DNA from 2 places in the Lentzea sp. NPDC059081 genome. Region 2 is predicted to be linked to the other one. Evidence: riboswitches for the same ligand, from Rfam matches in the RefSeq annotation. Region 2 holds a riboswitch; the other holds the start of a gene.

Region 1 (15,186 bases), on a different contig from region 2:
TCCACCCCGCGCATCCGCAGCCCGAACGCGACGTTGCCCGCCACCGTCCGGTGCGGGAAGAGCTGCCCGTCCTGGAACACCAGCCCGAACTCGCGCCGGTGCACCGGAACGCCCGCCAGGTCGGCGGAATCCCACCGCACCGCACCAGAAGAAGGCTTCTCCAACCCCGCGACCGTGCGCAGCAACGTCGACTTGCCGCACCCCGACGACCCGAGCAGCGCCACGACCTCGCCGTCGGCCACCGACAACGACACGTCCGACACCGCCACCGTCCGTCCATAGCGGACGGTGATCGAGTCCAGCTCCAGCGCCATCAGAACTCCCCGCTGCTCGGCACGCGCAGCCGTTCGACCAGCAGCACGCACCCGACCGTCACGACCATCAGCAGCGCGCACGCCGCGTAGGCCATCTGGCTGTTCAACTCACCGGGCCGCGACATCAGCCGCGCGATCACCACCGGCAACGTGGGCGCGTCCGGGCGCGCGAGGAAGCTCGTCGCCCCGAACTCCCCCAGCGCCACGACGTACCCGAACCCGGCCGCCGCGGCCAGCGAGCGCCCGGCCAACGGCAGGTCGACCTCGCGCCACACGCGGAACGGCGAGGCGCCCAGCGTCGCCGCCGCCTGCCGCAGCCGTTCGTCGACGGCCCGCAGCACCGGCAGCACCATCCGCACGATCAACGGCGTCACGACCAACGCCTGCGCCAGCGGCACGAGCATCGGTGACGTGCGGAAATCGCCCGGCAACGCGTCCATCGTGATCAGGTAGCCGAACCCGACGGTCACCGCGGAGACGCCCAACGGCAGCATCAGCGCGGTGTCGAGGACCTCGGCGAAGCGGCTCCCGGACCGCCGCAGCCCGACCAGCACCACCGCCGAGAACACCCCGACGACCAGCGCCACCAGGGTCGCGTCGAACGCCGTCCGCACCGAGTTCAGCGCCGCGTCGATCCCGGTCACCGCCAGCGTGCCGCGGTCGCCGCGGGTGTTCAACGCGACGTACCCGGCGAAGCTCCAACCGTCCCGTGTGGACAGCGAACGCGTCACCAGCCCGATGACCGGCGTCAGCAACGCCACCACGACGGCGACCGCGGCGGCCACGACGTACCACTCTCCGCCGGACGGCCGCCGCGCCAGCTCTTCCCTGCCGCGCAACGACAACGCGGTCTCCCGCCGGCGCCGGGCCAACGCCCCGAGCACCAGCACCGCGAGCACGGCCACGAACTGCAGCAGCGACAGGGCCGCCGCCCCGGACAGGTCGAACAGCTCGACCGTCCGCAGGTAGATCTCGGTCTCCAGCGTCCGGTACCGCGACCCGCCGAGCACCAGCACGACACCGAAACTGGTGGCGCAGAACAGGAACACGACGGCGGCGGCCGACCCGATCGCGGGTGCCAGCGCGGGCAGCACGACGGACACGAACGCCCGTGGCCGGGAAGCCCCCAGCGCGCGGGCCGCGTCCTCGGCCCGTCGATCGGTGTGCGCCCACAGCCCGCCGACGGTCCGCGCGACCACGGCGACGTTGAAGAACGCGTTGGCCAGCACGATCGGCAGCACCCCGCCGTCGGGCCAGAACGTCCGGAAAGCCAGGCCCACCACCACGGTCGGCAGCACGAACGGCACCATCACGGCCGCCCTGACCACCCCGAGCCCGCGCAACCGGCAGCGTGCCAGGACGAACGCCACGGGCAGCCCGGCGACGACGGCCACGATCGTCGACGCCAGTGCCTGCCCGAGCGTGAACCCGACCAGCTCCCACGTGTCGCCCTCGACGAGCGACTCCAGGACGCCGCCTTCGCGCAGCCCGAGCGACACGATCGCCACCACGGGCCACGCGAAGAACAACCCCAGGAAGGCCAGCGGCAGCAGTGACGCCGCCGACCACCCCGTGCGGGACGTCAGCCCTGCACCAGCTTGCGCCACTGCTCGACCCACGCTTCGCGGTTGCCCTTCACCTTGTCCGCGGGCAACGACTGCGGAGAGGTGGGCAGCGGCGCGTCCTTGGTCCACGACTCGGGCAGCGCGACGCCCTCGCGCGACGGGTAGACGTACATCTGCTCGGCCACCTGGGCCTGGAACTTCTCGCCCAGCAGGAAGTCGAGGACCTTCTTCGCGTCCTCGGGGTTCTTGGCTCCCGCCAGCACGCCCGCGTACTCGACCTGGCGGTAGCAGGTGTCCAGCACGGCCTTGGTCTTGCCGCCCTCCGCGGACGGCGACGACGCGTACGACACCACGATCGGCCGGTCGCCCTTGGTGGCCGAGAACTCCTGGTTGTAGGCCTCTTCCCAGCCGCTCACGACCTTGACGCCGTTGGCCTTGAGCTTGGTCCAGTAGTCCTGCCAGCCGTTCTCGCCGAACTTCGCGACCGTGCCGAGCAGGAACGCGAGACCGGGCGACGAGGTAGCCGGGTTCTCGACGACGAGCTTGTCCTTGAACTTCGGGTCGACCAGGTCCTCGTACGACTTCGGCTCGACGCCGCCGAGCTTGGCCGGGTCGATGTTCAGGCACACGTCGCCGACGTCGACGGCGTGCAGCTTGTTCGAGGTGTCCGCCTGGTAGCGCTGCGCGCCCTTCGACGCCTCCGGCGAGGCGTACTCGGCGAACACGCCCTCGCTCAGCGCCCGCGACGCGAACGTCGAGTCGACGCCGAACGCGATGTCGCCGATCGGGTTGGACTTCGTGAGCACCAGCTTGTTCGTGAGCTCACCGGCGTCCCCGCTCGCGAGCTGCTTCACGGTGATCCCGCTCGACTTCTGGAACTCGTCCAGCACCTCGGGCTTGACCACGAACGAGTCGTGCGTCACCAGCGTGACCTCGTGCGACTGCGGCGCGGTCGACGACCCGGCCGAGCACCCGGTCAGCGTCGCCGCCGCGACGAGGACAGCGAAAATCCTTCTCACGTCAAATCTCTCCCTACGCCGGTATGACCCGGATCAGGTGGACGGTCGAGGGCTTGCGAGCCCTCCTCTCAGCCCGGCGCTTCACCGGACTCCCGTGGCAAACGCGCAGCTTACGTGACGTGGTGGGACGATCAGGACATGGCCGAGCTGTTGAGCGACGATCAGTTGGACGACGTGCTGCCGAAACTGCCCGACTGGACCGCCCAGGACGCGTCCCTGGTGCGGACGGTGGAGCTGGAGAGCTTCGCGCAGGCGATCATGGTCGTGAACCGGGTCGCGGAGATCGCCGAGAACGACAACCACCACCCGGACGTCGACATCCGTTACAAGACACTGACATTCCGCCTGAGCACGCACTACAAGGGAGGAATCACCGCCCTGGACGTGACGCTCGCCGAGGAGATCGACGGAGTCCTGGACGCCCTGGCCTGATTCGGTCAGGACGTGCGCTGCCGTCGTTCACCCGCGTCGCCCTGGCGGACCACGACCAGGCGATGCTCGACCACTCCTCCGGTCGTACCGCAGCCTGAAGGCTCGGGCGTGCTCGACCGCGCCACCTACCTGCCGCTCGTGTCGAAGGGCTGGGAGGCGTTGCAGACCGGCCTGCTCAGCTGGACCGCGGCCCGCGACTCCTGGCGACCAGCCTCAGCCGGCGACTCGGCTGGTTTCGCCGTCGGCGGCTTCCTCGTCGCGGGGCAGCAGGTCGCCCTGCTGGCGCCGGGTTGCCAGGCCGATCGCGACCAGCGTGAGCAGGCCCGCCGCCGGATAGCCCCAGCCAAGGACGACGAAGACCCACGGCCGCGGGAAGTCCCAGATGTTCGGCTGGGCCAGCAGCAGGAACGAGATCAGGTAGCCGCCGGTCAGCACCACCCACAGACCGGCGGTGATCTTGCAGAGGAGGTGTCCGCCCTCGTAGACCAACCACAGCAGGGCGGGCACCATCCACACCCAGTGGTGGCTCCACGAGATCGGCGAGACCAGCAGGCCGAGCATCTGGACGCTGATGATCAGCGCCAGCACGTCCTTGGTCTTGCTCACGGCGAACCACGTCAGCGCCGCGGCCACGAGCACGGCGACGAGGTAGATCGGCCCGGTCTTGACGTCGTAGCCGACCGTCCGGCTCAACGCACCGCGCATCGACTGGTTGATCGCGCTGCCGACGGGCCCGACCCGGCTGGCGTCCCCGAGCAGCTGGAACCAGAACTTGTCCGACTGGGACGGCGAGATCGCCCATCCGATGCCATAGACCACGACAAAAGCGACGAACGACCACACGGCGGCCATCCACCGCCGCTGGATCAGGAAGAACAGCCCGGAGATCGCGGGCGTGAGCTTGATGCCGGCCGTGAACCCGACCCCGGCGCCGCCGACCCAGTTGCGCGCGCTCGCCAGCGTGCCGATCAGGATCGCGCACAGCACGAGGTTGATCTGGCCGTAGTTGAGCGTGGTGCGCACCGGCTCGATCCACAGCACCAGCGCGGTCCAGAACATCGCGCGGCGCGGGTCGTCCAGCTTCAGCAGCTTGAGGCTGGTGCGCACGATGAAGTACAGGCACGCCAGGCAGATGATCTGCCAGACCCACCGCGACGCCTCCCACGGGATCCAGCTCATCGGCGTGAAGATCGCTGCTGCGAACGGCGGATACGTGAACGGTAGCGGGAACACGTCCGCGTACTGGTCCAGCCGCCACTCGTAGAGGTCGCCGGAGAACAGGTGCGGCGACCCGTTGCGGTAGACCAGCAGGTCGATCATGGTCATCTTCGTCTGGAAGGCGACCATGAACAGGTGCCCGACCACCGACAACGCGAGCAACCACGGTGCTACGGAGAGCACTCGCGCTTCCACAGCACGGAGTTTCACCCCGAAAACGTTACCCGAGGCAACTTTTGTGGGTACCCGAGCGTCAAGTAGTCGGGAGATCGCTTCAAGGGGAGTTTTTCAAGTCATGTCTGCTGATGTCATCGTTGCCGTTGTCGCTGCTCTGGCCATGCTCGCCGTCGCCGCCGGCGTGTTCGCCGTCGCCGCCCGCACCAAGAACAGCTTGTGAGCGTTGCGACACAAGCGAAAGGGGGAGCCTCCACTGTGGAGGCTCCCCCTTTCGGGTTCAGAGCTGAGGTGCCGGTCGATCAGAAGTAGTGCGCGCGCCCGCCGACCGGCTTGCCCACCGCACCCAGGACGGCGAGGATCGCGCCGATCACCAGGAGCACCACGCCCAGCGTCGTCAGGATGCTGATACCGGCCAGCCATCCGACGACGAGCAGAATCAGACCGAGGACGATCATTCCAACCTCCAGGTGGGGAATCCTGTACTGGAGGTACCCCACGAAGGTCGGTACAAACCTCATCCGCTCAAGATGCCGAGATTCAGGAAATCATTGGAGCCCAATGCTTTCGTCGCCTCTGCTCCATTGGTGCAAACGGTTGCGCGGCGTGCCCTCGTGAGCGCGCGCAGTGACCGCCGAAGCGCCACATCAGCGACAAAAACGACGAAGGCCCCTGCTTGGCTGGAGATCTACCGGCGCTTGTAGGGGTCGACCAGCGTCAGCGGCGTCCGAGCCGCTTCCAGAGCCGCCTCCGGAAAAGCCGGGCCGGCGACGTAGAACCGGGCACGAGTCTGACCGACCGGCTTCAGAACGCCCGCCGTGACCAGATCCCTCAGATCGCGCTGGGCTCGCCGCATCGGCTGTCGAGACAGATTGACGCAATCATTACGTCAATACGTCTGGTGCCGGGTCGCGGACCCGGCACCAGCGCTGGTCAGACGTTGAAGCGGAACTCCACCACGTCGCCGTCCGCCATCACGTAGTCCTTGCCCTCCATGCGGACCTTGCCCGCCGCCTTCGCGTCGGCCTTCGACCCCGAGGCCACCAGGTCGTCGAACGACACGACCTCGGCCTTGATGAAGCCCTTCTCGAAGTCCGTGTGGATCACGCCGGCGGCCTGCGGGGCGGTGGCGCCCTGCGGGATCGTCCAGGCGCGCGCCTCCTTCGGGCCCGCGGTCAGGTAGGTCTGCAGGCCGAGGGTGTGGAAGCCGGCCCTGGCCAGGGCGTGCAGGCCCGGCTCGGACTGGCCGATCGACTCCAGCAGCTCCAGGGCCTCCGACTCGTCGAGCTCGAGCAGCTCCGACTCGACCTTGGCGTCGAGGAAGACGGCGTCGGCGGGGGCGACCAGCTCGCGCAGCTCCTTCACGCGGGCCTCGTCGCTCAGGACGCCCTCGTCGGCGTTGAAGACGTAGAGGAACGGCTTGGTGGTGAGCAGGGAGAGCTCGCGCAGCAGCTCGCCGTCCACTTCGGACTGGGCGGAGAACAGCGTGCGGCCGGAGTCGAGAACGTCCTTGGCCTTCTTGGCGTTCTCGAGCGCGGCGCGGCGGTCCTTCTGCATCCGCGCCTCCTTCTCGATCCTCGGGATGGCCTTCTCGAGGGTCTGGAGGTCGGCGAGGATCAGCTCGGTGTTGATCGTCTCGATGTCGCTCGACGGGTCCACGCGGCCGTCGACGTGCACGACGTCCGGGTCGTCGAAGACGCGGATGACCTGGCAGATCGCGTTGGCCTCGCGGATGTTCGCGAGGAACTTGTTGCCGAGGCCCTCGCCCTCCGACGCGCCCTTCACGATGCCCGCGATGTCGACGAACGACACGACGGCGGGCACCTCGCGCTCGGAGCTGAAGATCTCCGCCAGCTTGGTGAGGCGCGCGTCCGGCAGCGGCACGACGCCCACGTTCGGCTCGATGGTCGCGAACGGGTAGTTCGCGGCGAGCACGTCGTTGCGCGTCAGCGCATTGAACAGGGTGGACTTGCCGACGTTGGGCAGGCCGACGATACCGAGGGTCAAACTCACGAGCGACGAGTCTACGGCAGCCGACGGTCGTGTCCGATTCCCGCGAGCCATTGCCTGTTCCCGCTGGCAGGATCGTCGGCATGGTCATCGACGAAGAACACGCGTACCGGGTGTGCTCCGCACGTGACGCCCGCTTCGACGGGTGCTTCGTCCACGCGGTCCGCACGACCGGCATCTACTGCCGGCCGTCGTGCCCCGCGGTGACCCCGAAGCGCCGCAACAGCCGGTTCTTCCTGACGGCGGCCGCCGCGCAGTCCGCCGGGTTCAGGGCCTGCCGCCGGTGTCTGCCGGACGCCACGCCCGGCTCGCCCGAGTGGAACCTGCGGGCGGACCTCGCCGGCCGGGCGATGCGCCTGATCAGCGACGGCGCCGTCGAACGCGACGGCGTGTCCGGTCTCGCGGCGAAGCTCGGCTACTCGGAGCGCCACCTCACCCGCGTGCTGACCGCGGAGCTCGGCGCCGGGCCGTTGGCGCTGGCCAGGGCCCACCGCGCGCACGCGGCGAGGTTGCTGATCGAGACCACCGAACTGCCGTTCGCGGACATCGCGTTCGCCGCCGGGTTCGCGTCGGTGCGGCAGTTCAACGACACCATCCGCATGGTGTTCGCCTCGACGCCGTCCGAGATGCGCGGCCGCGGCAAAGCACCGGTCGGCACGCCGGGCCGGATCGTGCTGCGACTGCCCTATAGGCCGCCGTTCGATGCCGTAGGCCTGCTCGCGTACTTCCGCGCACGTGCGCTGCCCGGCGTCGAGGAGGTCACCGACGACTCCTACGCGCGCACGATGTCGTTGCCGCACGGCGAGGCGACGGTCCGCCTGACGTTCCCGGTGGACCACGTCCTGTGCTCGCTGCGCCTCGCCGACGTGCGGGACCTGGGCGCGGCGGTCTCCCGCGTGCGGCGGCTGCTGGACCTCGACGCCGATCCGGTGGCCGTGGACTCGTTCCTCGGCGCCGACCCGGTGATCGGCCCGCTGGTCCGCGCGGTGCCCGGGATTCGGGTGGCGGGCAGCGTCGACGGCGCCGAGACGCTGCTGCGGCTCGTGGCGCCGTTCGAGGGCGTGCCGCTGCAGATCCCGGACGGCGCGCTGACCCACCTCTACTCGGCGGGGGACCACCCCGTCACCGAGGCTCTCGCGAGCGGCAGACTCGTCGTCGACGTGGGCCGCTCGATCGAGGACCTGACCGAGGAGCTCGCACACCTCGTGGGCTCGGCGGTGGCCGACGAGGTGGCCATGCGGGTGCTGGGCGCGCCGGACGTGCTGGTGCTCCCCCGGTCGCTGCGAGACATGGCTTCCCACGGCCCCGACTGGCGGCCGTGGCGCTCCTACGCGGGAGCACACCTGACGAGGAAGGCAGCAACATCATGAGCGTCGCGCACACGTCCACCGTCGACACCCCGGCGGGGCCGTTCACCGCGGTCGTCGCGCGGGACGGAGCGGTGCTGGCGAGCGGCTGGACCACCGAGCTGGCCCTGCTGACGCCGCAGATCCACGCGTCGCTGATGCCGTCGGAGATCACGCCCAAGCAGGACCTCGGCGACGTCACCAAGGCCGTCGTCGCCTACCACGAGGGCGACCTGACCTCGATCGACACCGTCGAGGTGCGGCAGAAGTCCGGCCCGTTCCTGCAGCACGCGTGGGACGTCCTGCGCACGGTCCGCGCCGGCGAGCCCGTCACCTACAGCGAGTACGCCGAGCTGTCCGGCCGTCCCGCCGCCATCCGTGCCGCCGCCTCGGCCTGCGCGCGCAACTCGGCGGCGCTGTTCGTGCCGTGCCACCGGGTGATCCGGATCGGCGGCAACCTCGGCGGCTTCCGCTGGGGCCTCGACGTCAAGCGCTGGCTGCTCGCGCACGAGGCCTAACCGACGAGCGTGATCCCCGGGGCTCCCACCATGGTCACCAGGTCCGTGCCGCACTTCTGGCACGGCCTGACGACCGGCAGGACCGTGTTGGTCTGCAGCGACTGCTCCCCGTTGAACCACTGGTCCTCGCCGGCGTCGCGGCAGGCGTGGCAGCCGACGCGGTAGAACAGCCGGACCCACGGCCCGGCGCCCAGCTCGCCGCCCTGCGCTCCCGGCCGCTCGGAGTCGGTGAACGGCGACCACCAGAACGACAGCCGGCACCTCAACGTCGTGCTGGTCTTGTCGCCCGCGATGTCGAAGCCGGTGATGCGGATCGGCGCCGGGTGGCCGCCCGTCTCGGCCTGCTCGTCCTGCCACTCCAGCGGCTGACGGGACGAGTGGCACACGCCGTGCGTCGCGCCGTGGCGCAGGCGGACGGTCCGTCCGGTCCGACGGCACACGAAGCAGTCGTGCGAGAACTCCACCTGCGACGACCACCCGAAGTGGGCGGCCTCGGCGACCTCGACGCGAGCGGTGATTTCCACGTGGGACAGCACGCGCCGAGGTTAGACGCTGATCAGCCCAGCGACATCTCCAGCGTGGAACCGGTGCGCGCCTTGCGCACCCGCAACCGGGTCGGGATCCGCTGCCGCAGCTCCTCCACGTGCGACACCAGCCCCACGACCCGGCCACCCGCGCGCAGTTCGTCGAGGGTGTTCATCACGATGTCCAGCGTGTCGGAGTCGAGCGTGCCGAAGCCCTCGTCGACGAACAGCGTGTCGAGCAGCGCGCCGCCCGTCTCGTTCGCCACCACGTCCGCCAGCCCCAGGGCCAGCGACAACGACGCCAGGAACGACTCGCCGCCGGACAACGTCTTGGCAGGCCGCGACCGGCCCGAGTAGTCGTCCAGCACGTCGAGGCTCAGGCCGCCTCGGGTACCACGGGCACCGGCCGTGTCGGAGTGCACGAAGCTGTAGCGGCCCTGGCTCATGCGGTGCAGGCGGGCCGACGCGGCGACGGCGACCTCCTCCAGCCGCGCCGCCAGCACGTACGACCGCAGGGTCATCTTCTTCGAGTTCTGGCCGCGACCGTTGATCACGTCGGTCAGCGCGTCGAGCTCGGCGTAGGTGGCTTCCAGCGGTTCCAGCGACTTCCGCTCGGCCCGCAGCTTGCGGGCGAGCTCGCTCACCCGCTCTGACGCGGCACGGGCACGCGCCAGGCTCGTCTGCGCGGAGGACGCGGCCGCACGGGCTGACGAGGCCTGGGCCGTCACCTCGTTCAGGTCGACCTCCTCGTCCGGGTCGACCTCGGCCAGCTCCTCCAGCGTCGCGAGGGCCGAGGCACGGGCGCGTTCCCACGCGGCGATGCGGTCGTCCAGCGCCTGCAGCTTGATCGCCGGGCGGTGCGCGGCCAGGGCCTCGGCGACGTCGGCGAAGCCCGCCTCGGCGGCCAGCGCGGCGACCGAGGCCTGCTGCTCCTCGACGCGGGCCAGGGCACCGGCGCGGGCGTTGCGGCGCTCGTCCAGCTCCACCAACGCCTTCGCGAGCCGGAGCAGGTGGTCGCGGCGGGTCAGGACGTCCTCGTGCTCGCCGCGGGCCTTGTCGAGGCGGGCGCCGCGTTCCTCCACGACCCCGGTCAGCGACGTGTGCTCGGTGCGCAGCCCGACCAGGTCCTGCTCGACCTTGCCCTTCTCCGCGCCCAGGTCGCGGGTCTTGGCCTCGAGCCCGACGAACTCGGTCTGCCGCTGCGACCGCGTCCGCGCCAGGTCGAGCGCCGTGCGGTACTCGGCCAGCGCGACGGCGGGCTCCTCGGACCCCAACGCCTCCCAGCAGGCCTGGATGCGCAGCTCGGCGGCGTGGGCGGCCCGTTCGGCCTCGTTGCGGCGGTCGAGCGCGGCCTGCTCGTCGTGCGCGGCCTCTTCCTCGTCCGTCGCGTCGACCCCGCCCAGCATCGGCTGGGCGGGAGCGGGGTGGCTCGGGGAACCGCAGACCGCGCAGGGCTTTCCGCGCTTCAACGCCGCCGCCAGCTCGATCGCCATGTTCTCCAGGCGCTGGTGCCGCACCTGTTGCAGGACGTCCTTCATCTTCTGGTGGACGTCGATCGCCTCGTGCAGCTCCTTCTTGGTGCGCTCCAACGCCTTCGCGGCGTCCGGCAGCGCCTCGGCGGCGTCGGCGCGGGCCTTCAGCGACTCCAGCCGGCCGGACGCCTCCACGGCCGCGTCGAGCTGGGCGCGGCACTGGGTCAGGCGCTCGGGGAGCACCTCCAGCTCGGCGTTCAGCGCCAGCAACCGGCGTTCGACCTGGTAGGACGAGTTCTTCAGCACCGACAGCTTGCGCACGTCGGCCTGCTGGCGTTCGGCCTCCGCCGCCAGCTCCCCCAGTCCGCCCGCCTCCTCGCGGTAGCGCTCGGCGTCCTGACGCAGCTCCGTGCCCTCGTACCCCAAGCGCGCCAACGCGTCCGCGGCCTTGGCCTCGTCGCGGACGGCGAACTCGTAGGACTGCCGGAGCTTCGCGATCTCGGCATGAGCGGGCACGACCGGGATCGCGCGGCGAGCGGCGTCGCGTTCGGCGAACCACGACGCCGAGTCGGCCGCCTCGACCCTGGCCAGCAGCTCACGGGCCTCCCGCACGCGGCGCAGCTGGTCGGCCTGCACGCGCGCCTGGGCCAGCAACGCGTCCGCGCCGTCGGCCACGCCCGCCGTCTCCTCCGACAGCGCCTCGGCCTCCCGCACCGCGAGCGAGAGCCGGTCCAGCACCGACTCCAGCCAGCCCGGCTCGTCGGACGGTTCCTCGGAGGCGGCCTCGGCCACGCGGTGCACCAGCTTCGCCGCGCCCTGACGGCGTTCCTCCAGCACGCGACCGGCCACGACCCGCTTGTCGCGGAACCACTTCTCGACGTCGAGGAACCGCTCGGTGCCGAAGAGCTTCTCCAGCAGCACCTCGCGCTCGGCCGTGTCCGACCGCAGGAACTTCGCGAACTCGCCCTGCGGCAGCAACACGACCTGGAAGAACTGCTCGTACGACATGCCCAGCAGGTCTTCCACCGCGCGCGCCACGTCGTCGATGCGGGTGATGCCCTCGCCGTCCCAGCCCTCGAGCCAGGTCAGCGAGCACTTCGCGGGCTGCGTGGTGAAGCCGCCGCCGCGCTTCTTCGGCCGGTCGAACTCCGGCGAGCGCACGATCCGGAACCGCCGCGACTGCACCGTGAGCTCCAGCGACACCTCCGTCGGCACCTCGGGGTCGGCGTACTCGCAGCGCAGCTTCTTCACGTCGCCGCGCGCACCCGGCACCCGGCCGAACAGCGCGAACGCCACCGCGTCGAGCAACGTCGTCTTGCCGGCGCCCGTGTCGCCGTGCAGCAGGAACAACCCGTCCGCGCCCAGCTCGTCGAAGTCGACGGACTCCGGCTTCGGGTAGGGCCCGAACGCCGTCAGCTCCAGGCGGTGCAGTCTCATTGCTCCTGCTCCCTCGCCACCGATGCGAACGCCTCGCGCAGCAACGCCTGCTCCGCCTCGGACGGCTCGGAACCGCGCGCGTCCGACACGAAGCAGCAGGCCACTTCCTCGTCGCTGCGGCCGCGCACCCGGTCCGCGTAGGTCATGTCGTGCTGCGGGCCCTGCTCGGGCCGCCACTCGACGTGCACCGCGTGCTCGAAGCGCTTCTGCAGCTGCCGCAACGCGTCCATCGGCCGCACCTGGTCCGTGAGCACCACGGACAGGAAGTGGTCTTCCAGCGGCGTGTGCGCCGGATCCTCCAGCACGTCGGCCAAGGTACCCGTCACCGTGGCCAGTTGGCGCGGCACCGGCAGATCACGCCGTTCGACGCCGACGAGCCCGCCCTGGTCCAGCTCCACCAGCCACACCGACTTGCGGTGCCGCGCCTCGGAGAACGAGTACGCGAGCGGGCTTCCCGAGTAGCGCAGGTTCTCCGCGAGCGTCTGCGGCCCGTGCAGGTGCCCCAGCGCCACGTAGTCGACGCCGGAGAACACCTGCATCGACACGTCCTGCACGCCGCCGACCGCGATGGTGCGCTCCGACTCCGACGGTGCCCCACCGGTGACGAACGCGTGCGCCAGCACGACGGACCGCGCCTCGCGGTTTGCCAGGTCGGCGCGAATGCGGCGCATCGCCTCCGCCAGCACGGGTGCGTGGCCCTTGTCCGCGACGCCGAGCACGTGCCGTGCCGGTTCCGGCTCCAGGAACGGGATCCCGTACACCGCGACCGGTCCGTGCTCGTCGGCCAGCTCGACCGGCTTGTCCAGCAACGAGATCTGCGTGCGCAGGTGCAGCCCGCCCGCCGCCGCGAACTCGCCGAACACGCCGATCCGCGCCGCCGAGTCGTGGTTGCCCGGCGTGATCACGATCTTCGCCCCGGCCGCGCGGATCCTCATCAGCACCCGCGCGCACAACGCCACCGCGTCCGCCGACGGCACCGCCCGGTCGTAGAGGTCGCCGGAGACGACCACGACGTCGACCTTCTCCGTGGTCACCAGGTCGGCGAGGCCGCTCAGCACCGACTCCTGCTCGACGAGCAGGTCGCGGCCGTGGAACGTCCGTCCCACGTGCCAGTCGGAGGTGTGCAGGATCCGCATGGCACCAACCGTAGAGACGAGGTCCGACAAATCTCCGGGAGGGTTCCCGGCGTGTCACCCGATCGAGTTCACCATCTTCGGGGGAGCATCATCGGTGCCGTGACCGCAGTGATCATCACCGCCTCGATCGTCCTGGCGCTCGTCAGCGCCGGGGCTTTGCTGTTCGTCTGGCGCCTCTACCAGGACAGCGTCCGCCGCACCGACGAAGCGCTTGCCGCTATCGGCGCCGAACGCGCGCGCTACGACGCGCAGCAGGTGGCCCTCCAACGGTACGAAGTGGCGTTCTCCAGCGTTTCGGGACGAGGCGAACTGGGCGAACAGGTGCTCGTCGAGACGGCGCGCGCGCTCGGTCTCCGCGAGAACCTGCACTACACGCTCCAGACGGACGTGGCCGGCGGCGGCGCGGTGCGGCCCGACATGGTGCTGAACGTCGGTGGCGGCCGCCAGGTCCCGGTCGACTCGAAGATGTCCATGGCCACCTGGGCGGAAGCGGTCGAAACGGACGACCCGCAGGAACGCCAGGACGCGCTGCGCGTGCACGTGCGCAACATCCGTTCGCGTGCCGCCGAACTGGCGGGCAAGGGCTACCAGCGCTGGGCCGACGCCATCTACGGCACGATCATGTTCGTCCCCAACGACGGCGCGGTCGTCGCCGCCCTGGACACCGACCCGGAACTGCTGCGCTGGCTGCTGGACCGCCGCGTGTTCCTGTGCGGCCCGACCGGCTTCGCGGTGATCGCGTCGTCGGCGATGTTCGCGGTGACCGAACGCGCCCTGGCCGACGACGTCGAACAGGTCAGGCTCCAGGCGGGCCGCGCCAACCGGGCCGCCGACACCGCCATCGAGGCCGTCAACCTCTCCACGACGCACCTGCAGCGGTTCCTGTCCGCACGCCGGCGCGAGCTGGACGCGTTGGAGGGCTTCCGGGCGAGCGTGGAGCCGCTGACGGACGCCTCGGCCACCCCCACTCCGCTGCCCCTGGTCCGAAGGGCTGACGAACAGTCCGCTTAAAACGCACGGAGAGTGCCCGCAGGTTGCTTCTGGGTGAGAAAGCCGCGGACCCACGAACACCGATTGGCCGAACGGCTACCGTGTGCGGCGTGAGTGCGTTGCGCGAGCGTTCAGAAGCCTTCGAGGACGACGTCGAAGACTACGACCTGGTCCCGTGGAACTACCGGGCCATCTTCGGCGAGTTCAAGGGCATCCCGTGGTGGGCCGCGATCCTGTGCGCCCTGGTACCGGCGTTCATCGGCGCGTTCATCGACATCAACTCCAGCAAGACCGTCGGCTGGACGTTCAACGCGGTGTTCTTCCTGGGCGCACTCGCCGGCATCCTGCTCGTGCAGCGCCGCAGCCTGTTCGCGCCGATGGTGCAGCCGCCGCTGATCCTGGCCGCCACCGTGCCCACGCTGGTCCTGCTGACCGGCGGCGTGGCCAAGGGCGGCCTGTCCGCGATGGCGCTGGGCCTGGGCAAGCCGCTGATCGACAGCTTCCCGGTGATGGCCGTGACGACCGCCGTGACCGTGGCGCTGGGCATCGTGCGGATCGTGATGCAGAAGGACCCGAACCGCCCGTCCAAGGACGAGGTCCGCGAGGCCAAGGCGGAGATCAAGGAGCGCTCGAAGCCGGCCCGCAGGCCGCGCGAGGACGACGCCGACGAGGACCGCCCACGCCGCCCCCGCCCCGCCGCGGACCGGGCGGAGCGCTCCGAGCGTCCGGAACGCGCCGAGCGCGCTGAAGGCGCCCGCCGCCCGCGGCCCGAGGGGGCGCCCGCTCGTCGGCCGCGTCCGGACGGCGCCCGTGGTGAACGCCCGGCTGGACAGCGCAGGCCCCGGCCGCCGCGCGACGACCGCTGACACTCGACGGCTGAACGAACGAAGGGCGCTCCACCCGAGCCGGGTGGAGCGCCCTTCGCGTGTCAGCGGGGTCTAGCGGACCAGGTCCTTGCGGAGCTCGCGCGGCAGCGAGAACGCGATCTTCTCGTTCGCCGTCGTGATCTCCTCGACCTCGTCGTACCCGTT
Region 2 (15,186 bases):
CGCGAGTGCGAGACCAACGACGTTGGCCGCCGACTTCTTGAGCATCAGATCTTCCCCTCCTCGGTCTGCAGGAGCTTGCGCAGGTACTGGAACGTGATCAGGCCGAGGATGACCATCATCAGCACGGAGATCGCGGCCGCGACGCCGAAGTGGCTCTTCGCGATGCCTTCCAGGTACTGCAGCACCGGCAGCGTCGTGCTCTCACCGCTGGGACCGCCCTCGCGGAACACCCAGATCTGGGCGAAGACCTTGAAGTCCCACAGCGTCGACAGGAACGTCACCATCATCAGCAGCGACTTGATCTCCGGCCACGTCACCGCGCGGAACGTCTGCCAGCCCGTCGCACCGTCGATGCCCGCCGCCTCGTAGAGGTCGCGGGGGATGCCGACGAGGCCTGCGTAGAGCGAGAAGGCGAGGAAGGGGATCGCCTGCCACACGATCAGCAGGCCGACGACGGAGAGCGTCGAGGTGCCGGAGGAGAACCATGAGTAGCCGGCGAAGGAGTCGAAGCCCAGCTGCACCAGCGTCTTGTTCAAGATGCCGTAGTTCTGGTCGAACATCCACTGGTACACCGTGGTGGACGCCAGGATCGGCATCGCCCACGCGCACAGCATCGCGATCTGCAACGCGATCCGCACCCACGGCGTGAGCACGCGCATCAGCAGCGCGATCCCGAGGCCGATGCCCACCGAGGCGCCGACGACGGCGACGGTGAACACGACGGTCCGCAGGGAGACGGTCCAGAAGCGCTCGTCCTGCAGGACGGTCGCGTAGTTGTCGAAGCCGGTCCACACGACCTCGCCGCGCACCAGCTCGCCGAGGTTCAGCTGGCGGAAGCTCGTCACGAAGACGGAGACGACCGGCCAGCCGATCAGCCAGAGGATCGCGATGAGGGCGGGCGCCAGCAGCAGGTAGGGCAGCATCCTGTCGAAGGCGCTGCCCCGGCGGCGCCTGGGAGCGCCACCCGTCTTGGCAGGCGGCAGCGCCGGAGGGATGTTCCCCGCCGGCGCTGCCGTTTCGGTCGTTTTGACGGCCGTCATATCAGCTTGGCTAGGCCATGGCCTTGGTGACGGCGTCGCTCGCGTCCTTCGTCGCCTGGTCCAGCGTCTTCGCGCCGGTCAGGTACGCGGTGAGCGCGTCCTTCAGCGGGTTCTGGCCCGCCTCGACGGCCGCCCACTTCGGCGTCACCGGGGTGACCTTGCCGTTGGGGGACGAGTCCGCCATGGCCTTGCCGATCGCGTTGCTGGCGAGCTTGGCCGTGTCCTTCGAGGTACCGGGGACGGCACCACCCTCGGCGAGCTGGTCCTGGTACTTCTTGGACGACAGCAGCGCCAGGTACTTCTTGGCGGCGTCCGCGTTCTTGGTGGAGGCCGGGATCGCGAGGTTCGAGCCACCCAGGAAGACGGGCGCGGCGGAGCCGGCCTTCTTCGACGGGATCGGGAACGCCGAGGTCTTGTCCTTCAGCTCCGGCTTGGCCTTGACGGCACCGGCGAGCTCCCACGGGAGACCGACCATCATGCCGACGTTGCCCGTGCCGAAGACCTCCATCTGCTGGGGCTTCGCCTCGTCGATGTCAGCGGGCACCTTCTTGGCGGCCGACGCGTCGTAGAGCGCCTTGTAGGCCTCGAAGCCCGCCTTCGCCTGCGGGGTGTCGAGCGTGCCGGTCCACTTGCCGCCGTCCTGCTTGGCGATGTCGCCGCCCTCGTCCCAGATCAGCGAGAGCAGGAAGTACCAGGACTGACCCGGCAGGTACAGGGCCTGGAAGTCCGGGTTGGACGCGTTCGCGGCCTTGAGCTTGTTGATCGCGTCGAGCCACTCGGCGCGGGAGGTCGGCGGCTGCGCGACGCCCGCGGCCTGCAGCAGGTCGGTGCGGTAGATGACCGTGCGGTTCGCGGCGTAGAACGGAACGCCGTACTGCTTGCCGTTGAGCGTCAGCGAGTCCTTGAGGCCGCCCAGCCACTCGCCGCCGTTGAACTGCCCGTTGTCCGCCGTGAGGTCGGCGAGGGTGCCCTGGTCCGCGAAGCTCGCGGTCTGGGTGTTGCCGAGCTCGATCACGTCCGGGGGCGTGCTGCTGGCCAGTGCCGTGGTCAGCTTCTCCTGGATGCCGGTCCACTTCTGGACCTCGTACTTGACCTTGATGCCGTTCGCGCTCTCGAACTCCTTGTTCAAGGCGTCGGTCAGGGTCGTCGGCGCGGAGCCGTCCATGAGCCACACGGTGATCTCTTTGGTCTCCGTGCTGCTACCGCTGTTCGTGCTCGTGCCACATCCGGACACGGCCACTGCCAGTGCGGCGGCACCAGCAGCGAGTCCTTTCCAGCCCTTCACAGTCGCGCCCTTTCACCAAGCCCGGCCCTCGCCGGAACGTCCAAGTGGTGTAGACCAATGCGGAACAGCGTGTGCTGCGTCACCGGTCCTGTCAAGCGCGTTGCCAAAGCGTTGCGGAGTCCTCGGACCTTTTTTGTGTCGATTGGCGGGGGTTCGCACGCGCGAACCGGCGTGGACAAGGCATCCTTGTGTGGCGTGATGTGGAGTGCGAGGAGGAGGCCATGCTGGAGACGACGCCTGCATCGGGCGTGGACGCCAGGACGCGTGCGCAACGCGAACCCAAGTACTGGGGTCTCAAGCGGCACCTGCTCGACCTGCTGAGGGCGCTGCCACCGGGGTCGCCGATCCCCACGGAACGGTCGCTCGCGGCGGAGTTCGACGTCTCCAGGACGACCGTCCGCCAGGCGCTCGCCGAGCTGACGGTCGAAGGCCGGCTGCTCCGGGTGCAGGGCAAGGGCACCTTCGCGGCCGAACCCAAGGTCGCCCAGAGGTTGCAGCTGTCTTCGTACACAGAGGACATGCGCGCCCAGGGCCGCGTGCCGTCGTCCAAGCTCATCGAGGCCTCGGAGATGCCGGCGGAGGCGGAGCTCGCCCGCTACCTGGGCGTGCGTCCCGGTGCGAAGGTGCTGCGCCTGCACCGCCTGCGCCTCGCCGACAACGAGCCGATGGCGATCGAGACGACCCACCTCGCGCTCGGCCGGTTCCGCGGTCTGCGCCGGTACCTGGCGCCCGGCGCCTCGCTGTACCAGGTGTTGTCCGAGCGGTTCGGCGTCGAGATGGGCCACGCGGAGGAGACCATCGAGACCGCGCTCGCCTCGCCGGAGGAGGCGGAGCTGCTCGGCGCCGACATCGGCCTGCCGATGCTGCTGCTCTCGCGGCACTCGTTCGACACCGAGGGCAACCCGATCGAGTGGGTGCGCTCGGTCTACCGAGGTGACCGCTACAAGTTCGTGGCCACGCTGAACAGGCCGTCTTGATCGCCTGGGGGACACCGCGCGCCCGCGCGGTGCTCGCCACCACGATCCTCGGCTCCGGCATGGCCATGCTCGACGGCACGATCGTCAACGTGGCCCTGCCCAGGATCGGGGCGGAGTTCAGCGCGTCGGTCACCGACCTGCAGTGGATCCTCAACGGGTACCTGCTGGCCCTGGCCTCGCTGATCCTGATCGCGGGGTCGCTCGGCGACCGGTTCGGCCGGCGGCGGGTCTACGTGGCCGGCGTGATCTGGTTCGGTCTGGCCTCGCTGCTGTGCGGTGCCGCGTGGAACGTTCCGGTGCTGGTGGCCGCCCGTGTGCTGCAAGGCATCGGCGCGGCGCTGCTCACACCGGGTGCGTTGGCGATCCTGCAGTCGTCGTTCAACCGCGAGGACCGGTCTCGCGCGATCGGTGCCTGGTCCGGGTTGTCCGGCGTGGCTACGGCGATCGGGCCGCTGGTCGGCGGTCTGCTCGTGCAGGCCTGGTCGTGGCGGCTCGCGTTCCTGGTGAACCTGCCGGTCGCGGCGGCGTGCGTGTTCCTCGCGCTGCGGTTCGTACCGGAGTCGAAGGACGACCAGGCCGGACACCCCAACTACGCGTCCGCGCTGGTGGGAGCGTTGGGGCTCGCGCTGCTGACGGGCGGGCTCGTCGAGCAGTCGTACGTGGTGGCGGCGGCCGGTGCGGTCGCGATGATCGCGTTCGGGCTGGTGCAGCGGCGCTCCGCCGATCCGCTCGTGCCACCCGAGCTCTTCGGGAACCGGACGTTCCTGCTGTCCAACGTCCTGACGTTCCTGGTGTACGCGGCTCTGGGCGGCGTGATGGTGCTGCTCGTGCTGCAGCTGCAGATCTCGCTTGGGTACTCGCCGACCGCGTCGGGCCTGGCCAGCGTGCCCTTGACGATCGTGATGCTGCTGGCGTCCTCGACCTCGGGCAAGCTCGCCCAGCGCTACGGCCCGCGCGTGCAGCTGATCGCCGGTCCGGTGCTGATCGGCTTGGGCATGTTGTTGCTGCGCAACGCCGTTCCCGGCAGCTCGTACCTCACCGGCGTGCTGCCCGGCATCCTGGTGTTCGCCGTGGGGCTGGCCGCCGTGGTCGCCCCGGTGACCGCGACCGTGCTGGCTTCGGCGCCCGACCACCACGCGGGGGTCGCGTCGGGCGTGAACAACGCCGTGGCCCGCACCGGAAGTCTGCTGGCCACGGCCGTGCTGCCCGCCGCCGTGGGCCTGGTGGGCGACGACTACGCGAACCCGTCGGTCATGACCGCGGGCTGGCAGATGGCCCTCGTGCTGTGCGCCGCGGCGGCGATCGTCGGTGGCCTGCTGGCGTTCGGCGTGGACAACCGCGTGCTGGCGGCGGCGCCGGAACAGGACGAGGCGCCGCACCCCGGCGAGTGCCTGCACTGCGGCGTGGAGGGACCTCCGACGCACATCAGGTCAGGCGAGAAGGCGCACCAGTAGCTCGGGCTCGACGTTGCCGCCGCTCACCACGGCGACGCCGGTCCCCAGCTTGGCCTGCGCCGCGACCGCGACGGCCCCGCTCGGTTCGGCGATCAGCCGGGCCCGGCGGGCCAGCGCGGTGACGGCCGCGAAGATCTCGTCTTCCGACACCGTGACGACGTCGTGCACGTGCTTGGCGATGTGGGACCAGGTCAGGTCCGACGGTTCGTCCCGCAGCGCGTCAGCGGCCGTCTGAGCGCGTTTCAGAGGGTCCCAGCGCACCAGTTCGCCCGTTTTGAGTGATTCCGCGATGTCGGCGGCCAGTTCGGGTTCCGCGCCGATCACGCGGACCTCGGGGCGCAGCGACTTGATCGCCGTGGCGACGCCGGAGATCAGGCCGCCGCCCGACATCGGCACCACGACGGTGTCGACGTCCGGCAGGTCCTCGAGGATCTCCAGGCCGATCGTGCCCTGGCCGGCGATCACGTCGGGGTGGTCGAACGGCGGGATCAGGGTCGCGTCCCGTTCGCTGACCAGCGCTTCCGCGCGTTCGACGCGTTCGGTGATGCCGACGATGAAGACCTCGGCACCCAGCGCCCTCGTGGCCTCGACCTTGACCGCCGGGGTGTTGTCCGGCATCACGATCGCGGCGGGAACGCCGTGCAGCCGGGCCGCGAACGCCACGGCCTGGGCGTGGTTGCCGCTGGAGTACGCGACCACGCCGTTCGTGCGGTTCTCCAGCCGTGCCAACGCGTTCAGAGCGCCGCGGAGCTTGAACGCGCCGATCGGCTGGAGGTTCTCGGGCTTGATCCATCCAGGACCGAACGGCAGCAGCGGCGTGCGCACCACGTGGGGCGCGATCACCGCCGCCGCCGACCGGACTTCTGACAACGTGATCATCCGAGGATCGACGCCAGCAGAGACGGCTCGATGTTGCCGCCGGAGACCACCGCGACGGTCGGACCGCTCAGCAGATCGCGGTTCAGGTAGGCCGCGACGGGCACGGCACCGCTCGGCTCGGCCACGACCCGCGTGCGGCGGGCGATCTGCTTCACGGCGTCGTGGATCTCGTCCTCGGTGACGGTGACGAAGTCGTCGACGTACTTCCGGATGTGCGCCCAGGTCAGCTCAGAGGGCTCGGCGCGCAGGCCATCGGCGGACGTGCGGGCGCGGTCGTGGGCGTCCCAGCGGACCAGCTCGCCGGCGGCGAACGACGCGGCGGCGTCGCCGGCCAGCTCCGGCTCCACGCCGATCACGCGGACGTTCGGGCGCAGCGCCTTGATCGCCGTCGCGACGCCGGAGATCAGCCCGCCGCCGCTCACCGGCACCAGAACCGTTGCCACGTCGGGGAAGTCCTCGGCGATCTCCAGGCCGACGGTGCCCTGGCCCGCGATGACGTCGAAGTGGTCGAAGGGCGGGATCAGCGTCGCCCCGCGCTCCTCGACGAGCTCGGCGGCGCGCGACTCGCGTTCGGTGATGCCGACGACGAACACCTCGGCGCCGTGCGCCCGCGTCGCGTCGATCTTGAGCTGCGGTGTGTTCTCCGGCACCACGATCGCCGCGGGGATGCCCAGGGTCTTGGCGGCGTAGGCGACCGCTTGCGCGTGGTTACCGCTCGAGTACGCCACGACACCGCGGGCGCGGTCCTCGGAAGGGATGCGCTGCAACGCGTTCACGGCGCCGCGCTGCTTGAAGGCGCCGATCGGCTGGAGGTTCTCCGGCTTGATCATCAGGCCGGAGTCGAACGCCAGCAACGGGGTGCGGACGACATGCGGGGCGATCGCGGCGGCAGCCGCTTGGACGTCTTCGAGAGTCACCAGGCGCATGGGTCGATGATGCCCGTCACCAGGCCACAACCGCTGAACTGTGCCCAACGTCCTACGTATGTCATGTCTGAGAAGGAGAAGATCACCCCCGTCAAGCTCGTCGCGAGTGTGCTCGCCGCCGTCACCGCGGCCGTGCTGAGCCTTCGCCTGAACCTCGTCGGCACCATCGTCGGTGCCGTCCTCGCCAGCGTGGTGACCACGCTCGGCGCCGTGTTCTACCAACGGTCGATGGAACGCGAGAAGCGTTGGCAGATCATCGTTGTCGGCGGTCTGCTCGTCTTCGTGGTGACCGTCCTCGCCGCGACGAGCGTCCAGCTGGTGAGCGGCAGACCCGTCACCGCCGACCCGAGTGGACCGACGCCGACCACGCACACCGAGACCGAGACCCGCACCGAGACGACCAGGATCGAGACGGTGACCGTGACGGTCCCGCCGGGCACGTCCGGTCAGTCGCCCGCCGAAAGCACCACGCCGCCCTCGTCCTCGACGGTGTCCTCACAGCCGAGCGACAGCTCGACGCCGTCGTCGACGCCCGAACCCATTCGGTGATCACTTCACTACGTTGAGCGATAGTTAACTGTCAATTGCTACGCAACGGAGTTGATCTGTCGTGAGCTGTGACACACTTCGACCACGAACGGGGCTGAGCGTCATAGCCGGAAGTTCGGAAACGTCACTCGAACGGGCGAACCTTTAGCCCCAAAAGAGACAGAGGGAGGGCGCGATGAGGCTCGTGGAAGCACCACTTGAGCGCGGCGCCCTCGATGTGAAGTCACTCCGGACGGGATTGGGAGGGGTGGGGCGACCCCTGCCGCCGCCCCACCACCCGTCCCCCTAGAGCCCCCGAGAGAGGTCCCTGCAACCGATCTCTCGGGTTCCCCTGCACCCGAAAGTGAGGGAGACGTCTGATGAACCGCACGAGTGCGGCCCGTGTTACCGGTGCCGTGTTGCTCGCCACCGGAGTCGTGACTGCTCTCAGCGTACCGGCGTTTGGCGCCCCTGCTGCACCAGTCGCCCCAACCGGTTCCGACACGGAGAGCTACCCGGCCGAATTGCTCCAAGCGATGCAACGCGATTTGGGCCTGAACGCTGACCAGGCACGCGTCCGGTTGGCGTCCGACCAGAAAGCGGGCGAAGCCGCGGAGCAGGCGAAGGCCTCTCTGGGCGACGCGTTCGGCGGAGCGTGGATCGACCAGGCGAGCGGCAGACTGACCGTCGCCGTGACCAAGCCGGGACTCTCCGTCACCGGCGCCGACACGAAGGTCGTGTCGAACTCGTTGACCCGGCTCAACGGGACGAAGTCGGTCCTCGACCTCATGAGCGCCCCCGCGGCCATCACGAGCTGGCGGGTCGACGAGAAGTCGAACTCGGTCGTGGTCGAGGTGAACAAGAACACCCGCGACGCCGCGGCGGACCAGTTCATCGCCACCGCGAAGTCCGTCGGGTCGGCCGTGACGGTCGAAGAGGTCACCGAGAACCCGCGGACGCTGTACGACCTGCGCGGCGGTGACGCCATCTACATGGGCGGCGGGCGCTGCTCGCTCGGCTTCTCCGTGTCCGGCGGTTTCGTGACGGCGGGCCACTGCGGCACCACCGGCACGGCCGTCCAGGGCTACAACCGGGTCTCCGCCGGCTCGTTCGCGGGCTCGACGTTCCCCGGCAACGACTACTCCTGGGTGCGCACCAACTCGAACTGGACCCCGCGCCCGTGGGTCAACCGCTACAACGGCTCGAACGTGACGATCACGGGTTCCAGCGAGGCGGCCGTCGGCGCGGCGATCTGCCGGTCCGGCTCCACCACGGGCTGGCGCTGCGGCACCGTCCAGGCCAAGAACCAGTCGGTGAGCTACTCCCAGGGCACGGTGCGCGGTCTGACCCGCACGAACGCCTGCGCGGAGCCCGGTGACTCCGGTGGTTCGTGGGTCGCGGGCTCGAACTACAGCCAGGCCCAGGGCGTGACGTCCGGTGGTTCCGGCAACTGCACCTCCGGCGGCACGACCTACTTCCAGCCGGTCAACCCGATCCTGTCGCGCTACGGCCTGACCCTGACGCGCGGGTAGCGGTTCCTTCTCCGAGAAGCGCCGCGGCACTCCGGTGTCGCGGCGCTTCCTCAGTTCACGAGGACGATCTTGCCGTGGGCGTGGCCGGTCTCGCTCAGCCTGTGCGCCTCCGGGCCCCCGGCGAGCGGGAAGACACCGGCGAGCGGCACGGTGAAGAGGCCCTTCTCGGCCAGTGCAGCCGCGTCGGCGAGGCCGTGCAGGGCCTGGCGGAACGTGCCGGGGTCCGCCATGAAGGACGTGCGGACGCCTTCCGGAGGTGCCATGTCGGCGATCGTCAGCACCCGGTCCGGCGCGCCCGCGATCGTCACCAGGTCCGCGATGGTGCCGGCGCAGTGCAGCACCGCGTCCACCTCGCCCACCCGTTCCGTCAGGCCCTCTCCGTAGACGACCGGGGTGGCGCCGAGGCTCGCCACGAAGTCCTGGGTCGCCGGGCCGGCGGTGCCGATCACCCTCACGCCCCGCGCGACGGCCAGCTGGACCGCGAGCGTGCCGACACCGCCCGCCGCTCCGGCGATGAGCAACGTCGTCCCGTCGTTGAGGCCGAGCAGGTCCAACGCCCTCGTGGCGGTCTCGGTGTTCGCCGCGGCGCCGCCGGCCTGTTCCCAGCTCAGGGCGGCCGGCTTGGGTGCCCACGCGGCCAGCACGGCGTGGTCGGCGTTGGCGCCGCCGAGCTTCCCCAGGTCCACGATGCCGAAGACCTCGTCGCCTTTCCGGACGTCGGTCACGCCTTCGCCGATCTCGTCGACGACACCCGCCGCGTCCACGCCCGGCACGTGCGGGAGGGGAACGCGCCGCCCGAGCCGTCCTGAGCGCAGCGCGGTGTCGGCCGGGGTCACGCCCGACGTGCGCACGGCGATCCGGATCTGGTTCCTGCCCGCGTGCGGTTCCGGGGCGTCGGCGACCTTCAGCAGGTCGGCGGGGCCGTGGTCGAGGTACTGGAGGGCTCGCATGGCGGCGAAGTTAGTGGAACAGGGCGTCCGCTTAGTCCAAACTGAGACGGTGACGGCGGAGATGACTCACAACCTGCGTTCGGACGCCCGCGACAACCGCGACCGGATCCTGGAGACGGCACGGGAGACCTTCGCCGCGGACGGACTCGACGTGTCGATGAGAGAGATCGCGCGTCGTGCCGGAGTGGGTCCGGCGACTCTCTACCGGCGGTTCCCCACCAAGGAGGCGTTGGTGGTGGAGGTGTTCTCGGAGCAGATGCACGCCTGCTCGGCGGCGGTCGCGGCGGGACTCGCGCACCCCGACCCGTGGGAGGGGTTCCGCCGGACCGTCGAGGAGGTCTGCGTCGTCCACGTGCTGAACCGGGGGTTCGCGGCGGCGTTCACGAGCGCGTTCCCCAGGGCGATCGACTTCGCGACCGTGCGCGCCACGGCGTTCCGTCAGCTCGCGGAACTCGTGCGGCGGGCTCGGGAGACCGGCCGGCTGCGGGCGGACTTCACCGTGGACGACCTGGTGTTGCTGCTCATGGCGAGCAGCGGCGTGCGTCTGTCGACGACGGCCGCCGCCCGCCGGTTCGCCACCCTGTTCCTCGAAGGCGTGGCTAGCTGAACTGCACGGACCGCTTCGACAGGCCGTACCAGAAGCCGTCGACGCTGGTCTGCGCCTTCTCGTCGCTCGCGGCACCCAGCGCCACGAACAGCGGGGCGAAGTGCTCGGTCCGCGGGTGCGCGATGCCGGCCGCGGGGGCCTTCTGCTGGAAGTCGAGCAACGCGTCGACGTCGCCGTTCGCCAGCTGCTGGTGGGCCCAGTCGTCGAACTCCCTAGACCACGACGGCGGCTCGTAGTCCGGTCCGGCGGGGAAGTTCACGCAGCTCAGGTTGTGGGTCATGAAACCGCTGCCGACGATCAGGACGTTCTTGTCCCGCAACGGCGCGAGCTTGCGGCCGACCTCGTGCAGCTTGCGCGGGTCGAGCGTGGGCAGCGACATCTGCAGCACCGGCACGTCCTCGTTCGGGAACATCTCCTTCAGCGGCACGTAGGCGCCGTGGTCGAGACCGCGCCCCTCGTCCTGCTCGACGTGGCCGCCGAGGAGCTTGCGCACGTCCTCGGCCAGCCCCGGTGCGCCCGGCGCCGCGTAGGTGACCTGGTAGTAGCGCTGCGGGAAGCCCCAGAAGTCGTAGACCAGCGGCACGGTCGTGGTCGCGCCGATGGTGGTCGGCGCCTCCTCCCAGTGCGCGGAGACCATGAGGACGGCCTCCGGGCGCGGCAGGGTGGCGGACCAGTCCTTGAGCTCTCTGGTCCACGTCTCGTCATCGGCCAGCGGGGGTGCCCCGTGGCTCAGGTACAGCACTGGTGCGCTCACGTCGTCGAGCGTACGCCGATTAGTTCAAGTTTCAACTATCAAGTTCGAGTTTGAACGACTCGGCGGCGGTGCGCGGGTCCTCGGCGTCGGTGATGGCGCGGACGACGACCACTCGGGTGGCGCCGGCTTCCTTGACCTCGCGGAGGTTCTTCAGGTCGATGCCGCCGATCGCGAACCACGGGCGTGTGGACTTCGTGGCTCGGACGAGGTCGAGTCCAGGTGCGGGACGGCCGGGCTTCGTCGGGGTCGGCCAGCACGGGCCCGTGCAGAAGTAGTCGACGCCGGGTTCGTCGGCCGCCGCGCGCATCTGGTCGACGTCGTGCGTGGAGCGGCCGATCGCCATCTCGTCGCCGATGATCCCGCGGGCGAGCGGGACGGGGAGGTCGTCCTGGCCGAGATGCAGCACGTCGGCTCCCACGGCGTGGGCGATGTCGGCGCGGTCGTTGACGGCGAGCAGCTTCGCGTGGCGTTCGGTGGCCTCGGCGAGGACCTCGATCGCCTCGATCTCCTGCTTCGCCTCGAGTGACTTGTCCCGCAGCTGGATGACGTCGACGCCGCCCGCGAGGACCGCGTCCGCGAACTCGGCCAGGTCGGGCCGGTTCGGGGTGCAGAGGTAGAGCGTCGCGTCGGCGAGTCGTTGCCTGATCAGGTTTCCGTCGAGTCCTGGCACGCACGCACGTTAACCGTTATGTTGAAGTCGGTCCGCACGGGAGCCTGGAGAACACCGGGCTGAGAGGGAGCGTGGTTCGCTCCGACCGTCGAACCTGATCCGGGTCATGCCGGCGCAGGGAGCGTGAATGCCTTGAGCAGTGTGGAAGTGGCCGTCGTCGGTGGCGGTGTCATCGGTCTGTCCGTCGCTTGGTTCGCGGCGCGGGCCGGGTTCTCGGTGTCCGTCAGCGATCTCGGGTCGCCGCACGCCGGGTCGCGGGTCGCCGGTGGGATGCTCGCTCCTGTCGCCGAGGCGTGGCACGGCGAGGAAACCGTTACGTCGCAAGGGGTCGAGGCCCTGGCTCTGTGGCCGGAGTTCGCGGCCGACCTCGGGGTCGAGCTGTTCGACCAGGGGACGATCACGATCGGGACGTCGCCCGGTGACCTCGCCGACCTGCGTAGGATCGTCGGATTGTTCAACAATTCGGAGGTAGAATTGTTGAACAATCGAGCGATCCGACAACTCGAACCCTCGCTCGGGCCGGCGGTGCGCGGCGGGATGCTCGTGCGGGGTGATCTCGCTGTCGACAACCGCGAGCTGCTTTTCGCTCTGCGCAAGGCTTGTGTCGACGCGGGTGTGACGTTCGACTCCACTGTGGACGGACGGGTCGTGGTGATCGCCGCGGGGGCGTGGAGCGGGTCGCTGCACCCGGCGCTGCGGGACGTGGTCCGGCCGGTGAAGGGCGAGATCCTGCGGCTGTCGTGGCGGCCGGGCGCGTTGCCGCCGCCGACGAGGACGATCCGCGGGTCGGTGTCCGGGCGGTCCGTGTACCTGGTGCCGCGCAAGGACGGTCTGGTCGTCGGCGCCACCCAGTACGAGGCGGGGTTCGACACCGACGTGTCGGTCGCGGGCGTGCGGGATCTGTTGCGGGACGCGGAAACCGTGCTGCCGGGCATCGCCGAGTACGCGCTGACCGAAGCCGCCGTGGGGTTCCGCGCGGGCAGTCCCGACAACGTGCCCGTCGTGCGCTGGCTCGAACCCGGCGTCATCGCGGCGACCGGCCACCACCGCAACGGACTGCTGCTGGCACCGCACACCGCTCGTCACGTCGTCGGGCTGCTGCAGGGAGGAAGCTCGTGAAAGCACAGGTCAACGGCACCGCGCGCGACTTGGCCGACGGCACGTCGGTGGCCGCGGTGGTGTCGCTCGTGGGCGCTCCCGAGAAGGGCGTGGCCGTCGCGCTCGACGGTGCCGTGGTGCCGAGGGCGTTGTGGGAGAAGACGATCGTGCCGGACGGCGGCGTGGTCGAGGTGCTGACCGCGGTCCAGGGAGGCTGACGTGGACGACCCGTTGATCATCGCCGGCCGGGAGTTCCGGTCGAGGCTCATCACCGGCACCGGCGGTGCCGCCAACCTCTCCGTGCTGGAACGGGCGCTGGTCGCGTCCGGGACCGAGCTGACGACCGTGGCGATGCGCCGGGTCGACGCGGCGGGCCGGACCGGCGTGCTGGAATTGTTGCGGCGACTGGGAATCGACGTGCTGCCGAACACCGCCGGCTGCCGCACGTCCGCCGAGGCCGTGCTGACCGCGCAGCTCGCCCGCGAGGCGCTGGAGACGAACTGGGTCAAGCTCGAGGTCGTCCACGACGAGGAGACCCTGCTGCCGGACCCGGTCGAGCTGCTCGACGCGGCCGAACGGCTGGTGGGCGACGGTTTCGTCGTCCTGCCGTACACGAACGACGACCCGGTGCTGGCGCGCAAGCTGGAGGACGTCGGCTGCGCCACCGTCATGCCGCTGGGCTCGCCCATCGGCACCGGCCTCGGCATCCGCAACCCGCACAACATCGAGCTGATCACTTCCAGGGCGGCTGTTCCAGTAGTTCTCGACGCGGGCATCGGCACGGCGTCGGACGCGGCGCTGGCGATGGAGCTCGGCTGCTCGGCCGTGCTGCTGGCGACGGCCGTCACCAGGGCTCAGGACCCGGAACGCATGGGCGCCGCCATGCGTTGTGCGGTCGAGGGCGGACGTCTGGCGCGCTTGGCCGGACGAATTCCGCAGCGCTTTTGGGCCCAAGCGTCTTCGCCGGGTCTCTGAGGTCGCTACCGTGGGTACTCACACGTTGGGGGATGATTGACAACTACCTGAATCCCGCCGAGGAGGACGACAAGCCGTGACGGCCCCCATTGACGCCGAGGTCGAGGACGCGACCGCGCGCCTGTACCTGGCGATCGGCCGGCTGGCCCGGTTGCTGCGACGCACCGGTTCCCCCGGACTCGGCCCCGGCGCGGTCTCCGCGCTCGCCACCCTCGCCCGCTGCGGTCCCATGCGCCTGGGCGACCTCGCGACCAAGGAGGGCGTGGCACCCCCGACGCTCTCCCGGATAGTCGCCGCCCTGGTCGAAGCCGGGTACGTGAAGCGCGAACCCGACCCGCAGGACGGCCGCGCCTGGCTCGCCACCCCCACGCCCGAGGGCGAGACGATGGTCTCCGGCGTGCGGTCCGCGCGGGTGCGCGAGCTGCAGCGCCGCATCGAACAGCTCACGCCCGAGCACGTCTCCGCGCTGGTGAACGCACTGGACGCGCTGGAGACGCTGGTCGGCGAGGAGTCGAAGGGCGCGTGAGGTCCCGCACCGGCGGCATGTGGTGGGGAACGTCGGTCGAGGCGCCCGACCCCGGCGCGCTGTCGAGGTTCTACGCCGAGCTGCTCGGATGGCACGTCGGCCACGAGGAACCGGACACGGCGATCGTCGCGGCCTCCCCGAACGGCCCGTTCTTCGTCTTCCAGCGCGCCGAGGACTACCGCGCGCCGGTGTGGCCGCCGGTCGACGGACAGCAGCGCCCGATGATGCACCTCGACTTCCAGGTCGGTGACCTGGACGAGGCCGTCGCCGAGGCGGTGGCGTTGGGGGCGACGCCGGCGGAGTTCCAGCCGCAACCGAACGTCAGGGTGCTGTTCGACCCCGCCGGCCACCCCTTCTGCCTGTGCCTGGACGCCTAACCCGTGAGCTTCCAGAACGGCGACACCGGCCCCACGCCCGCACCCAACGGGTAGGCGGCCGCCACCGACCGCACGATGAAGTCCTTGCCGAACCGCACCGCCTCCGGCACCGACGCACCGTGCGCCAGCGCCGAGCTGATCGACGACGCCAGCGTGTCGCCGCTGCCGTGCGTGTTCTGGGTGTCGTAACGAGGTCCGGGCAGCTCGATGAACTCCCGGCCGTCGTGGAGCAGGTCGAGGCACTCCGGGTCGTCCCACATGTGGCCGCCCTTCACCAGCACCCACTCGGGTCCCAGCGCGTGCAACGCCTCCGCCGCCAGCCGCTGGTCCGCCCGGTCCTTCACGGCGATCCCGGTGATCAGCCGCACCTCGTCGAGGTTCGGCGTCACGAGCGTCGCGCGCGGGAAGAGCAAGCCCCGCAACGCGTCCAGCGCCGAGTCGGCCAGCAGCTGGTCGCCGTGCATCGATGCCGACACGGGGTCGACGACGAACGGCGTCCTGCCCGAGCGGCCGATCCCGACGCGGTCCAGCGCCGGCACGACGGCCTCGATGATGGCCGACGACGCCAGCATCCCGGTCTTCGCCGCCTGCAGCCCGATGTCCTCGGC

Evidence for each region. Region 2 has a riboswitch for thiamine pyrophosphate ahead of thiO (glycine oxidase ThiO). Riboswitches for the same ligand answer to the same signal wherever they lie in the genome.
Region 1: linked by a shared signal. The riboswitch ahead of ACFWV3_RS33465 (thiamine ABC transporter substrate binding subunit) and the one ahead of thiO (glycine oxidase ThiO) in region 2 are both predicted to bind thiamine pyrophosphate.

The regions. Positions count from the first base shown of each region.
Region 1 is NZ_JBHYGW010000020.1:110,899-126,084, reverse strand. It holds gene ACFWV3_RS33475 (ABC transporter ATP-binding protein) at 1-314, opposite strand, end outside; gene ACFWV3_RS33470 (ABC transporter permease) at 314-1,921, opposite strand; gene ACFWV3_RS33465 (thiamine ABC transporter substrate binding subunit) at 1,897-2,898, opposite strand; TPP riboswitch at 2,892-3,004, opposite strand; gene ACFWV3_RS33460 (4a-hydroxytetrahydrobiopterin dehydratase) at 3,037-3,330, shown strand; gene ACFWV3_RS33455 (mannosyltransferase) at 3,544-4,758, opposite strand; gene ACFWV3_RS33450 (DUF6131 family protein) at 5,025-5,180, opposite strand; gene ychF (redox-regulated ATPase YchF) at 5,656-6,735, opposite strand; gene ACFWV3_RS33440 (bifunctional transcriptional activator/DNA repair enzyme AdaA) at 6,816-8,102, shown strand; gene ACFWV3_RS33435 (methylated-DNA--[protein]-cysteine S-methyltransferase) at 8,099-8,596, shown strand; gene ACFWV3_RS33430 (hypothetical protein) at 8,593-9,132, opposite strand; gene ACFWV3_RS33425 (AAA family ATPase) at 9,153-12,029, opposite strand; gene ACFWV3_RS33420 (exonuclease SbcCD subunit D) at 12,026-13,165, opposite strand; gene ACFWV3_RS33415 (DNA recombination protein RmuC) at 13,265-14,176, shown strand; gene ACFWV3_RS33410 (DUF6542 domain-containing protein) at 14,266-15,021, shown strand; gene ACFWV3_RS33405 (4-hydroxy-3-methylbut-2-enyl diphosphate reductase) at 15,094-15,186, opposite strand, start outside.
Region 2 is NZ_JBHYGW010000017.1:70,392-85,577, forward strand. It holds gene ACFWV3_RS30600 (carbohydrate ABC transporter permease) at 1-45, opposite strand, end outside; gene ACFWV3_RS30605 (carbohydrate ABC transporter permease) at 45-1,040, opposite strand; gene ACFWV3_RS30610 (extracellular solute-binding protein) at 1,051-2,325, opposite strand; gene ACFWV3_RS30615 (GntR family transcriptional regulator) at 2,547-3,302, shown strand; gene ACFWV3_RS30620 (MFS transporter) at 3,299-4,756, shown strand; gene ACFWV3_RS30625 (threonine/serine dehydratase) at 4,733-5,635, opposite strand; gene ACFWV3_RS30630 (threonine/serine dehydratase) at 5,632-6,561, opposite strand; gene ACFWV3_RS30635 (hypothetical protein) at 6,625-7,110, shown strand; gene ACFWV3_RS30640 (S1 family peptidase) at 7,626-8,621, shown strand; gene ACFWV3_RS30645 (NADP-dependent oxidoreductase) at 8,672-9,571, opposite strand; gene ACFWV3_RS30650 (TetR/AcrR family transcriptional regulator) at 9,633-10,178, shown strand; gene ACFWV3_RS30655 (dioxygenase) at 10,171-10,932, opposite strand; gene thiE (thiamine phosphate synthase) at 10,964-11,602, opposite strand; TPP riboswitch at 11,629-11,740, shown strand; gene thiO (glycine oxidase ThiO) at 11,744-12,721, shown strand; gene thiS (sulfur carrier protein ThiS) at 12,718-12,918, shown strand; gene ACFWV3_RS30675 (thiazole synthase) at 12,920-13,675, shown strand; gene ACFWV3_RS30680 (MarR family winged helix-turn-helix transcriptional regulator) at 13,752-14,201, shown strand; gene ACFWV3_RS30685 (VOC family protein) at 14,198-14,578, shown strand; gene thiD (bifunctional hydroxymethylpyrimidine kinase/phosphomethylpyrimidine kinase) at 14,575-15,186, opposite strand, start outside.